Regions from separate parts of the Pseudomonas vesperimontis genome, predicted to be linked through region 2. Evidence: predicted binding sites of a transcription regulator. Region 2 holds the regulator's gene; the other holds the start of a gene.

Region 1 (4,421 bases), 500 kb from region 2:
CGGCACGCCACGTGGGGACGGTGGAATGTCAGCCAGGTCGAACTTACCCAGGGATTTGTTACTGGCAGCTTGCTTGCGCTCACCCTGCAACACGTGAATGGTCACTGCACCCTGGTTATCGTCTGCGGTGGAGAACACCTGAGACTTTTTGGTCGGGATGGTGGTGTTCTTCTCGATCAATGCTGTCATCACGCCGCCCATGGTTTCGATACCCAGGGTCAGCGGGCTAACGTCAAGCAACAGCACGTCTTTCACGTCGCCAGACAATACCGCGCCCTGAATGGCAGCGCCCATGGCCACGGCTTCATCCGGGTTAACGTCTTTGCGCGGCTCTTTGCCGAAGAACTCGGTGACCAACTTCTGCACCAGCGGCATGCGGGTTTGGCCACCGACCAGAATCACGTCGTTAATCGCACCAACATCGATGCCGGAGTCTTTCAGTGCAATACGGCAAGGCTCGATGGTGCGCTGCACCAAGTCTTCCACCAGTGCTTCCAGCTTGGCGCGGGAGATTTTCACGTTGAGGTGCTTAGGACCGGTGGCATCTGCAGTGATGTACGGTAGGTTGACGTCGGTAGAATTGCTCGAAGACAGCTCGATTTTGGCTTTTTCTGCGGCTTCTTTCAGGCGCTGCATCGCCAGCGGGTCACCCTTAAGGTTCATGCCGCTTTCTTTCTTAAATTCGTCAACGAGGTAGTCGATCAGACGGATGTCAAAGTCTTCACCACCCAGGAAGGTGTCACCGTTGGTGGCCAACACTTCGAACTGGTGCTCGCCATCAACTTCAGCGATCTCGATCACCGACACATCGAAGGTGCCGCCACCGAGGTCGTAAACGATCACGGTGTGATCGCCCTTGGCCTTGTCCATACCGTAAGCCAATGCAGCGGCGGTTGGCTCGTTGATGATGCGCTTCACGTCCAGACCTGCAATGCGACCGGCATCTTTAGTGGCCTGACGCTGGCTGTCGTTGAAGTAAGCCGGCACGGTGATCACCGCTTCGGTCACTGGCTCGCCGAGGTAGTCTTCAGCGGTCTTCTTCATTTTCTTCAGAATTTCAGCTGATATCTGCGGCGGCGACATTTTCTGGCCATTCACTTCAACCCATGCATCGCCGTTGTCAGCCTTGGCGATTTTGTATGGCACCATCTGAATATCTTTTTGCACAACTTCTTCGTCAAAACGACGACCGATCAGACGCTTTACCGCGTACAGGGTGTTGTGCGGATTGGTCACTGCCTGACGCTTAGCCGACTGCCCGACCAAAATCTCGCCATCATTGGCATAGGCAACGATCGACGGCGTGGTACGCGTGCCTTCGGCGTTCTCGATAACTTTGGCTTTGCCGTTTTCCAATACAGAAACGCAGGAGTTGGTTGTTCCCAGGTCGATACCAATAATTTTGCCCATCTTTACTCTCCCTAAAATTTTTTAATTATCGCGCCACTGACTGGTCATCAGCGGCGGCAGCACTAAAACGCTTGACTGTTTAATGGGGTCAACTCGGCGAATTTCAAGCCTGCTCATCAATCGATGGCGACGCTGCTGCCGGGGCCTTGCTGACCACCACCATCGCCGGGCGCAACAGACGGCCATTGAGCATAAAGCCCTTCTGGAACACCTTAAACACACTGTTGGGCTCAACGTTGGTGCTTTCCTGCATGGCCATGGCTTGATGGTGCTCAGGGTTGAACGGCGCACCGTGGGGGTCCAGCACGTCCAACTGGTAACGCTTAAGCGTGTCGAGGAACAACTTGAGCGTCAGCTCCATACCCTCGCGCACCCCGTTGATCGCCTCATCATCAGGATTGGATAGCTCGAGGCCACGCTCAAGGCTGTCCAACACCGGTAACAGATCGCCGGCGAATTTCTCTAGCGCGAATTTATGCGCCTTCTCCACATCCTGCTCGGCACGACGACGCACGTTTTGCAGGTCGGCAGCCATGCGTAGAGACTGATCCTGAGCAGTGGCCAGTTGTTCTTCCAACGCGTGTACACGGGCAACCAAATCATCGCCTGCAAACGCGCTGGCATTAGCCAGCTCATCAGGGTTCTGCGTATCCAGGTTCTGTTCGTCAGCCATGCGACTCTCCTTTTATAAATTCGACGCAAGCCTTAACCCACGTACCTAGCGACTATATGGGGCCAAAAAATATGCTTTCAAGGACAACAGACGGATTGTCAGCGCACAAAAAAACACTGTATAAATAACCAGACATGAACTTGGGAGGCCCTCACCATGCTGGTGCACCTGTCCGTACACAACTACGCCATTGTTGAACACCTTGATCTAGAACTGGACGCCGGTATGAGCGTGATCAGCGGCGAAACCGGTGCCGGCAAATCAATCATGCTCGACGCCCTCGGCTTAGCCTTGGGTGATCGCGCTGACAGCGGCGTGGTGCGCCCCGGCGCGGACAAGGCGGATATTCTCGCCAGCTTCGACCTGCACGACATCCCAGAAGCTCGTGCTTGGCTGGCCGAACGCGACCTTGGCCATAATCAAGATCAAGACGGGCCGTGCATTCTGCGCCGCGTGATCACAGCTGAAGGCCGCTCGCGCGGTTATATTAACGGCTCACCCTGCCCCCAGGCCGACCTTAAAGCCCTCGGCGAGCTGTTGATTGATATCCACAACCAACATGAACACCAATCCCTGCTCAAGCCTGAAACGCACCGCCGCTTGCTTGATGAATATGCCGGCAGCCAAGAGCTGGCGCGCCAAGTGCTGCTGGCTGCGCAGCGCTGGAAGCAGACCAAAAACGAACTGCAGCGCATCTCCAGCTTGGGTGATGAGCAACGCGCTCGTCACCAACTACTCAGTTACCAGCTGGAAGAACTCGACAACCTGGCCCTAGGCGAGAATGAACTCAGCCAGCTGGAATTGGAGCACAAGAACTTAACTAACGCCGAAAGCCTGCTCAGCGCCTGCCGCTTAGTAATTGAGCAATGCAGTGAAAATGATGCCGGCAATGTGCTCTCCGCGCTGACCAGTAGCCTCAGTCGTCTAAGTGCCTTTCAGGGTCAGCCGGGGGCGCTGAGCGAAGCCACCAACTTGCTCGCCAGCGCGCAGATTCAGGTCGAAGAAGCCGTTGGCGAGCTCAATCGCTTTCTCGATCACTTTGATGCCGACCCCGAGCGCCTGCGGCACATGGAAGAACGCTTAGACGCGATCTACACCTTGGCGCGCAAGCACCGCATCCAGCCCTCCGAGCTAGGCCCGATGCAGCAACAGTTATTCGAGGAATTAGAAAGCCTCAATGCTGATGATCAAGCCGCTGAGCGCCTTAGCGGCGAGCTGTTAGCTTTCGAGCGCCACTATCAAGAAAAAGCAGAAGAACTCAGCACGTTACGCAACAACGCCGCCAGCCAACTGGCCGCTGCAGTAGAAGTGGAGATGCAAACCCTCGGCATGCCCGGTGGACGCTTCACCATTAAACTCAGCGCCAACAGCAACAGCGAGCCGCACCCCAACGGCTTAGAACAGCTGGAATTTCTAGTCAGCGCCAACCCCGGCCAGCCTCTCAAAGCCTTGGCTAAAGTCGCCTCAGGCGGTGAACTGTCGCGCATTAGCTTGGCGATACAGGTGATCACCGCGCAGACTTCGCGCGTGCCGACCCTGGTCTTCGATGAGGTCGATGTCGGTATCGGCGGCCCAACCGCCGAAGTGGTGGGTCAGTTACTGCGCAAGCTGGGCGATCGCGGTCAAGTGCTCACGGTGACGCATTTGCCGCAGGTTGCAGCGCAAGGTCATCAGCATTTATTTGTGCACAAAGTGCGCGGTAACGATGCCACACGCACGGCGGTGAGCAAGCTAACACCCGCAGAGCGGGTCGAAGAAATCGCCCGCATGCTCGGCGGCGTTGACCTCACTGAGGAATCTTTAGCCCATGCGCGCCAGATGGTCGGCAGCGCTCAGGCCTGATTACTCAACCGCTAAAATGCACAAAGGCGACCCTAAGGTCGCCTTTTTCATGCCGCTATCAATCAACTTTTCTTGCGCACATAGAGCACAAGGTTGTGGTCGACCAATTCAAAGCCATGCTCTTCGACGATTTCTTTCTGACGCTTTTCGATCTCAGCGTCGAAGAATTCAATCACCTCACCGGAATCGACACACACCATATGGTCGTGATGGCCGTTGTCCGCCAACTCAAAGACCGCATGCCCACCATCGAAATTGTGCCGAACCACCAAGCCCGCCGCTTCAAACTGCGTCAAGACTCGGTAAACGGTGGCTAAACCAACATCATCACCCGATTCCATCAGCGCCTTGTAGACGTCTTCAGCGCTCATGTGGCGCTGATCAGCAGAGTCGAGCATTTGCAGTATCTTGACCCTTGGCAGGGTCACTTTCAGGCCAGCCTTGCGTAGTTCGCTATTTTCAACCATGGTCTGCTTTCTCACGGAAGCGGCTTCGC
Region 2 (4,421 bases):
AGACCCTCAAGGTCGCGCTGCGGTGATTCGTTACAGCCGCAAGACCAAAGAGCAGTATGTGCAGACCGAGGTCGACGGTAAGCCGACGGGTTGGCGAGCATTCTTCGAGGGTGGCAAGTGGAAGGTCGAAGATAAGAGTTGATTCAGCGTGCTACTCGCCTGCTCTGGCAGGCGAGCCTTTGCTTATCTGAGTGTTAATCGAGGGCGCCATAATGGCCAGTGAACTCTATACCCGGACTAATCAGAAAATCTTCTATGCAGGTTTAGCGCTGGAGTCCTGGCGCAAAGCTGAGCAAGCTCAAAGTTTGAATGCCCTAGCCCTGATACAGGCTGAGCGTGAAGCGGCGCTGTTTCATCTTTACGGCGCCTTGTTGGGGCTCTGTCACGAAATTGCCGGCTACTACCGTTTGCCCGGCAGTTCAGCGCCACGCGCTGAAAGCTTTTTAGTTCAGTCTGTGTTGGAGGCGGCGCCCAGCCAAGAGCTAGGCGAGTTGGTAGAGCTGGCACAATCAGCCGACAGTTGGCTAGCGCAGCTACTCAACGCGTATGGCGAGTTATTTAAGCCACCACACGCCAGCAAAAAAGCCAAAGTCGATCCCACTACGCCCATGATTATTGCGGTTAGCTTGGATGAGGAAATCGTGCCACTCGCCCATGAAGCGCTGGAAGCATGGCGGCAGCAATTGAAGTCGCTCGCGCAGCGGTTTCGTGAAACCTTAAGTGAGTGGTAGACCGCTGATTAGGTCAGTGAGTGAGTCTGACTAGAGTCAGGCCGTTACATTTAAAGCCTTACGTGGAGAGCAAACAGAATGCCTACATCCTTCCTGGAAATTGTTGAATTGCCCGACGGGCGCATTGCTTTGCGTCGTGGTGAGGATGAAGAATCTTTGGTCGTGCTGGATTTCTCTGCTGATGCCAAAGCTTTTTTGCAGGGCCAGCATGTAGAAGTGGCCAAGGCTATGCTTGGTGTGGGCGTACAGATGGCAGGGCGCTTGGCTGAAAATAACTTCCAGCATGAAGAGGGGCCGCGAGTTCTGCATTAATTGTCGGGTTGCTCGGCGATATGCTCTAGAGCCTTGCACGCTTGTTTGCTAATTGTCTTTGTAGCGCTTCTTAAATCTCTAATGACCTATGCGCACATCCCGTGTGCGCACTTGCGCCTGGTTAACCCAAGCTGATATTCAGGCTCTGCGCCATACCTTGGCGTGCTGCCAATTCAAGATGTTGGCGAACTTGGCGCGGCAAAGGATGCAGCCAACTGACCACGGTGTGACTGCGGCCTAGCCTCAAGGCTTGTTGCGCTAATTCCAGTGCGTCCTGCTCGCCGCGTGGGTGTAACAGCAAGATTCGTTCGCGGTTTAAGCCTGCTTCGCGCAGCCAAACTTGAGTCAGACTGGCCGGCGGTGCGATCAAGGTGAGCCAGCGCTGGTCGTGGATTTCACTGAGTTGACGCAATATTGGCGCGAGAAGATTCAGACAGTGCCCCGCTGCACCACGAAGCGACAGCTCACTGAAAGCGTGTACCTCATCATTTTGCCAGGGCAGCTCACTGCTATCGGCAAGTAGTGGAGGCACTGTCGACGCAAGAAACGCATCGAACAGAGGCAGTTGTGTACGGTTCAATGAATGTTGGAACTGCATAGATCCTCCACTAGCGGCGGATTACGCCGACGCTTAAGCCTTCAATAATCAAATTCTGTTCTTCTAAATTGACTTCGATCGGCGCGAAGTCGGGATTTTCAGCAATCAGCCAAACCTTGTTGCCTTCACGCTTGAAGCGTTTAACGGTGACTTCATCATCAAGACGGGCAACGACCACTTGGCCATTACGCGCTTCACGGGTGGTGTGCACGGCCAACAGATCGCCATCGAAGATGCCAATGTCTTTCATGCTCATGCCGCGCACACGCAACAGGTAGTCTGCTCGAGGGCTGAAGAACGCAGGATTGATTCGGCAAGATTCTTCGATATGTTGCTGCGCCATAATCGGCGCGCCAGCAGCAACGCGGCCAATTACGGGGAGGCCTTCTTCCTCGTCGGCATTAGGCTCAAAGCCCGGAATGCGAATGCCCCTTGAAGCGCCAGGGGTCATTTCGATAGCACCCTTGCGGGCCAAGGCCTTGAGGTGCTCTTCGGCCGCGTTGGGTGATTTGAAACCTAGTTTTAAGGCGATTTCCGCACGTGTGGGCGGGTAGCCGTTATCCTCAAGGCACTGCTTGATGAAGGCGAGTATTTCAGCTTGGCGCGGAGTTAGTTTTAGCATGATCGGCTCTGTCTTTTTGTACAGTGGCTGGGATTATATACAGTGGTCGAGGATTGGCAATCCTTGCGTTTTGATCTGTATGCAAGACACTTGCGCATCACCTGCCAACTACGTTGTTACTCGGGTGGCTTCTCGAGCGTTCAGTAGGGGTTGGCTTCGCCTTTACTTGAACAACTGTGACCCGTTGGCCATAAGATGGTTGGCTCGGCTTGACAAGGCGGGCAGCTGAAACGTATGTTTCAAACAAGTGTTTGTTTAGATGATTAAAGTCATGGCCCAGTCAGAAACCGTTGAACGCATTCTCGATGCGGCAGAGCAACTTTTTGCGGAGAAAGGTTTCGCAGAAACATCGTTGCGTTTGATCACCAGTAAGGCTGGGGTCAATTTGGCTGCGGTGAACTATCACTTCGGCTCGAAAAAGGCCCTGATTCAGGCGGTTTTTTCCCGTTTTCTTGGGCCTTTCTGCGTAAGTCTGGAGCGTGAGCTGGATCGCCGACAGGCCAAGCCTGAGGCCAAGGTCAACCTAGAAGAGCTGCTGGTTTTGTTAGTCGATCAGGCGTTGGCTGTAAAGCCACGCAGTGGTAACGACCTTTCAATATTTATGCGGTTACTCGGGTTGGCGTTTAGCCAAAGCCAGGGTCATTTGCGTAAATATTTGGAAGAGGTGTACGGCAAAGTGTTTCGCCGTTACATGCAATTGGTGCACGAAGCCGCTCCGCGTATTCCGCCGCTGGAATTGTTCTGGCGTGTGCATTTTATGTTGGGCGCTGCAGCGTTTAGCATGTCGGGCATTAAGGCATTGCGGGCCATGTCAGAAACCGATTTTGGCGTGAATACCTCGATCGAGCAGGTCATGCGCTTGATGGTGCCGTTTCTCGCCGCAGGCATGCGTTCGGAAACCGGCCTGAGCGACTCAGTCCTGGCCAGTGCCCAGCTTAAACCCCGCGTTAAGGCTTCAGCCATCCTCAGCAAAGTTTGACCCCCACGGGTGGGCGTGGTGGATGCTATCCGCTAAGCTAGCCGCCCATGGTTACTCTCGATTTCCTCCACCTCTCCCTCGCTGATCAATGCCTTTACGGCTTTGCCAATGGCCAATTTCAGCTGCGCTTGAGTGTTTCTACCGCACGTAATGGCGCGGGCGAATGCAATGGTTCCGGCTGTACGCCGCGTGGCCTGCATCAGGTGCGAGCAAAGATAGGTGAGGGCTTGCCTTCTGCCGCTGTGCTGCGCGGGCGGCGTTGGACGGGAGAGGTGTGGTCGGCTGAGTTACACGCGCAATTTCCCGGTCGTGATTGGATTCTCACGCGAATTCTCTGGTTGAGTGGTTGTGAGCCTGGACGCAATCGTTTGGGCAATGTGGATACCTTCCGCCGTTACATTTACATCCACGGTACGCCGGACAGCGAGCCCATGGGTGTTGCCCTTTCTCATGGCTGTGTGCGCATGCGTAACAGCGATCTGCTTGAGTTATTTGCCCGCGTGCCCCTTCACTGTGCGGTACAGATTGACGAGGCAGCCTGTCCAGTTTGGGCGACTGCAACGCTTTATTAAGGATTGATTGTGAGCTCACCCATGCAGGGTTCGATGATGCTGGACATTGCCGGCACCTGGTTGACGGCTGAAGACCGGCAGATCTTGCGCCAGCCGCAGGTCGCCGGGCTGATTTTGTTTTCGCGCAATATTGAGCACCCCAATCAGGTGCGCGAGTTGTCTGGCGCTATACGTGCACTGCGCCCTGATCTGCTCTTGGCCGTAGATCAGGAAGGCGGGCGGGTGCAGCGTTTGCGTCAGGGGTTTGTGCGTTTGCCCGCGATGCGCGCATTGGCTGATAACGCTAATGCCGAGTATTTGGCTGAGCAGTGTGGCTGGGTGATGGCCATCGAAGTACTAGCCGCGGGACTGGACCTGAGTTTCGCCCCGGTGCTGGATCTCGATCATCAACGCAGTGCAGTGGTCGGCAGTCGCTCTTTTGAGGGTGACGCGCAGCGCGCCACCTTGCTGGCCGGTGCTTTTATCCGGGGCATGAATGCGGCGGGTATGGCTGCTTGCGGCAAGCATTTCCCCGGCCACGGCTGGGCTGAAGCTGATTCCCATGTGGCGATTCCCGTGGATGAGCGCAGTCTGGATGAAATTCGTGCTAATGATCTGCTGCCATTTC

What was found. The regulator LexA, encoded in region 2, represses DNA repair genes until DNA is damaged. The targets are predictions, from matches to a motif close to CTGTNTNNNNANACAG.
Region 1: a site for LexA is predicted at 2,200-2,215, ahead of recN (DNA repair protein RecN). Genes of this name have one in related genera too.

The regions. Positions count from the first base shown of each region.
Region 1 covers NZ_CP149803.1:851,400-855,820, reverse strand. The annotation lists gene dnaK (molecular chaperone DnaK) at 1-1,410, opposite strand, end outside; gene grpE (nucleotide exchange factor GrpE) at 1,514-2,083, opposite strand; gene recN (DNA repair protein RecN) at 2,240-3,925, shown strand; gene fur (ferric iron uptake transcriptional regulator) at 3,988-4,392, opposite strand.
Region 2 covers NZ_CP149803.1:1,346,945-1,351,365, forward strand. The annotation lists gene topA (type I DNA topoisomerase) at 1-142, shown strand, start outside; gene WF513_RS06360 (DUF6586 family protein) at 213-731, shown strand; gene WF513_RS06365 (hypothetical protein) at 810-1,043, shown strand; gene sulA (SOS-induced cell division inhibitor SulA) at 1,165-1,641, opposite strand; gene lexA (transcriptional repressor LexA) at 1,652-2,263, opposite strand; gene WF513_RS06380 (TetR family transcriptional regulator) at 2,535-3,242, shown strand; gene WF513_RS06385 (L,D-transpeptidase) at 3,290-3,814, shown strand; gene nagZ (beta-N-acetylhexosaminidase) at 3,836-4,421, shown strand, end outside.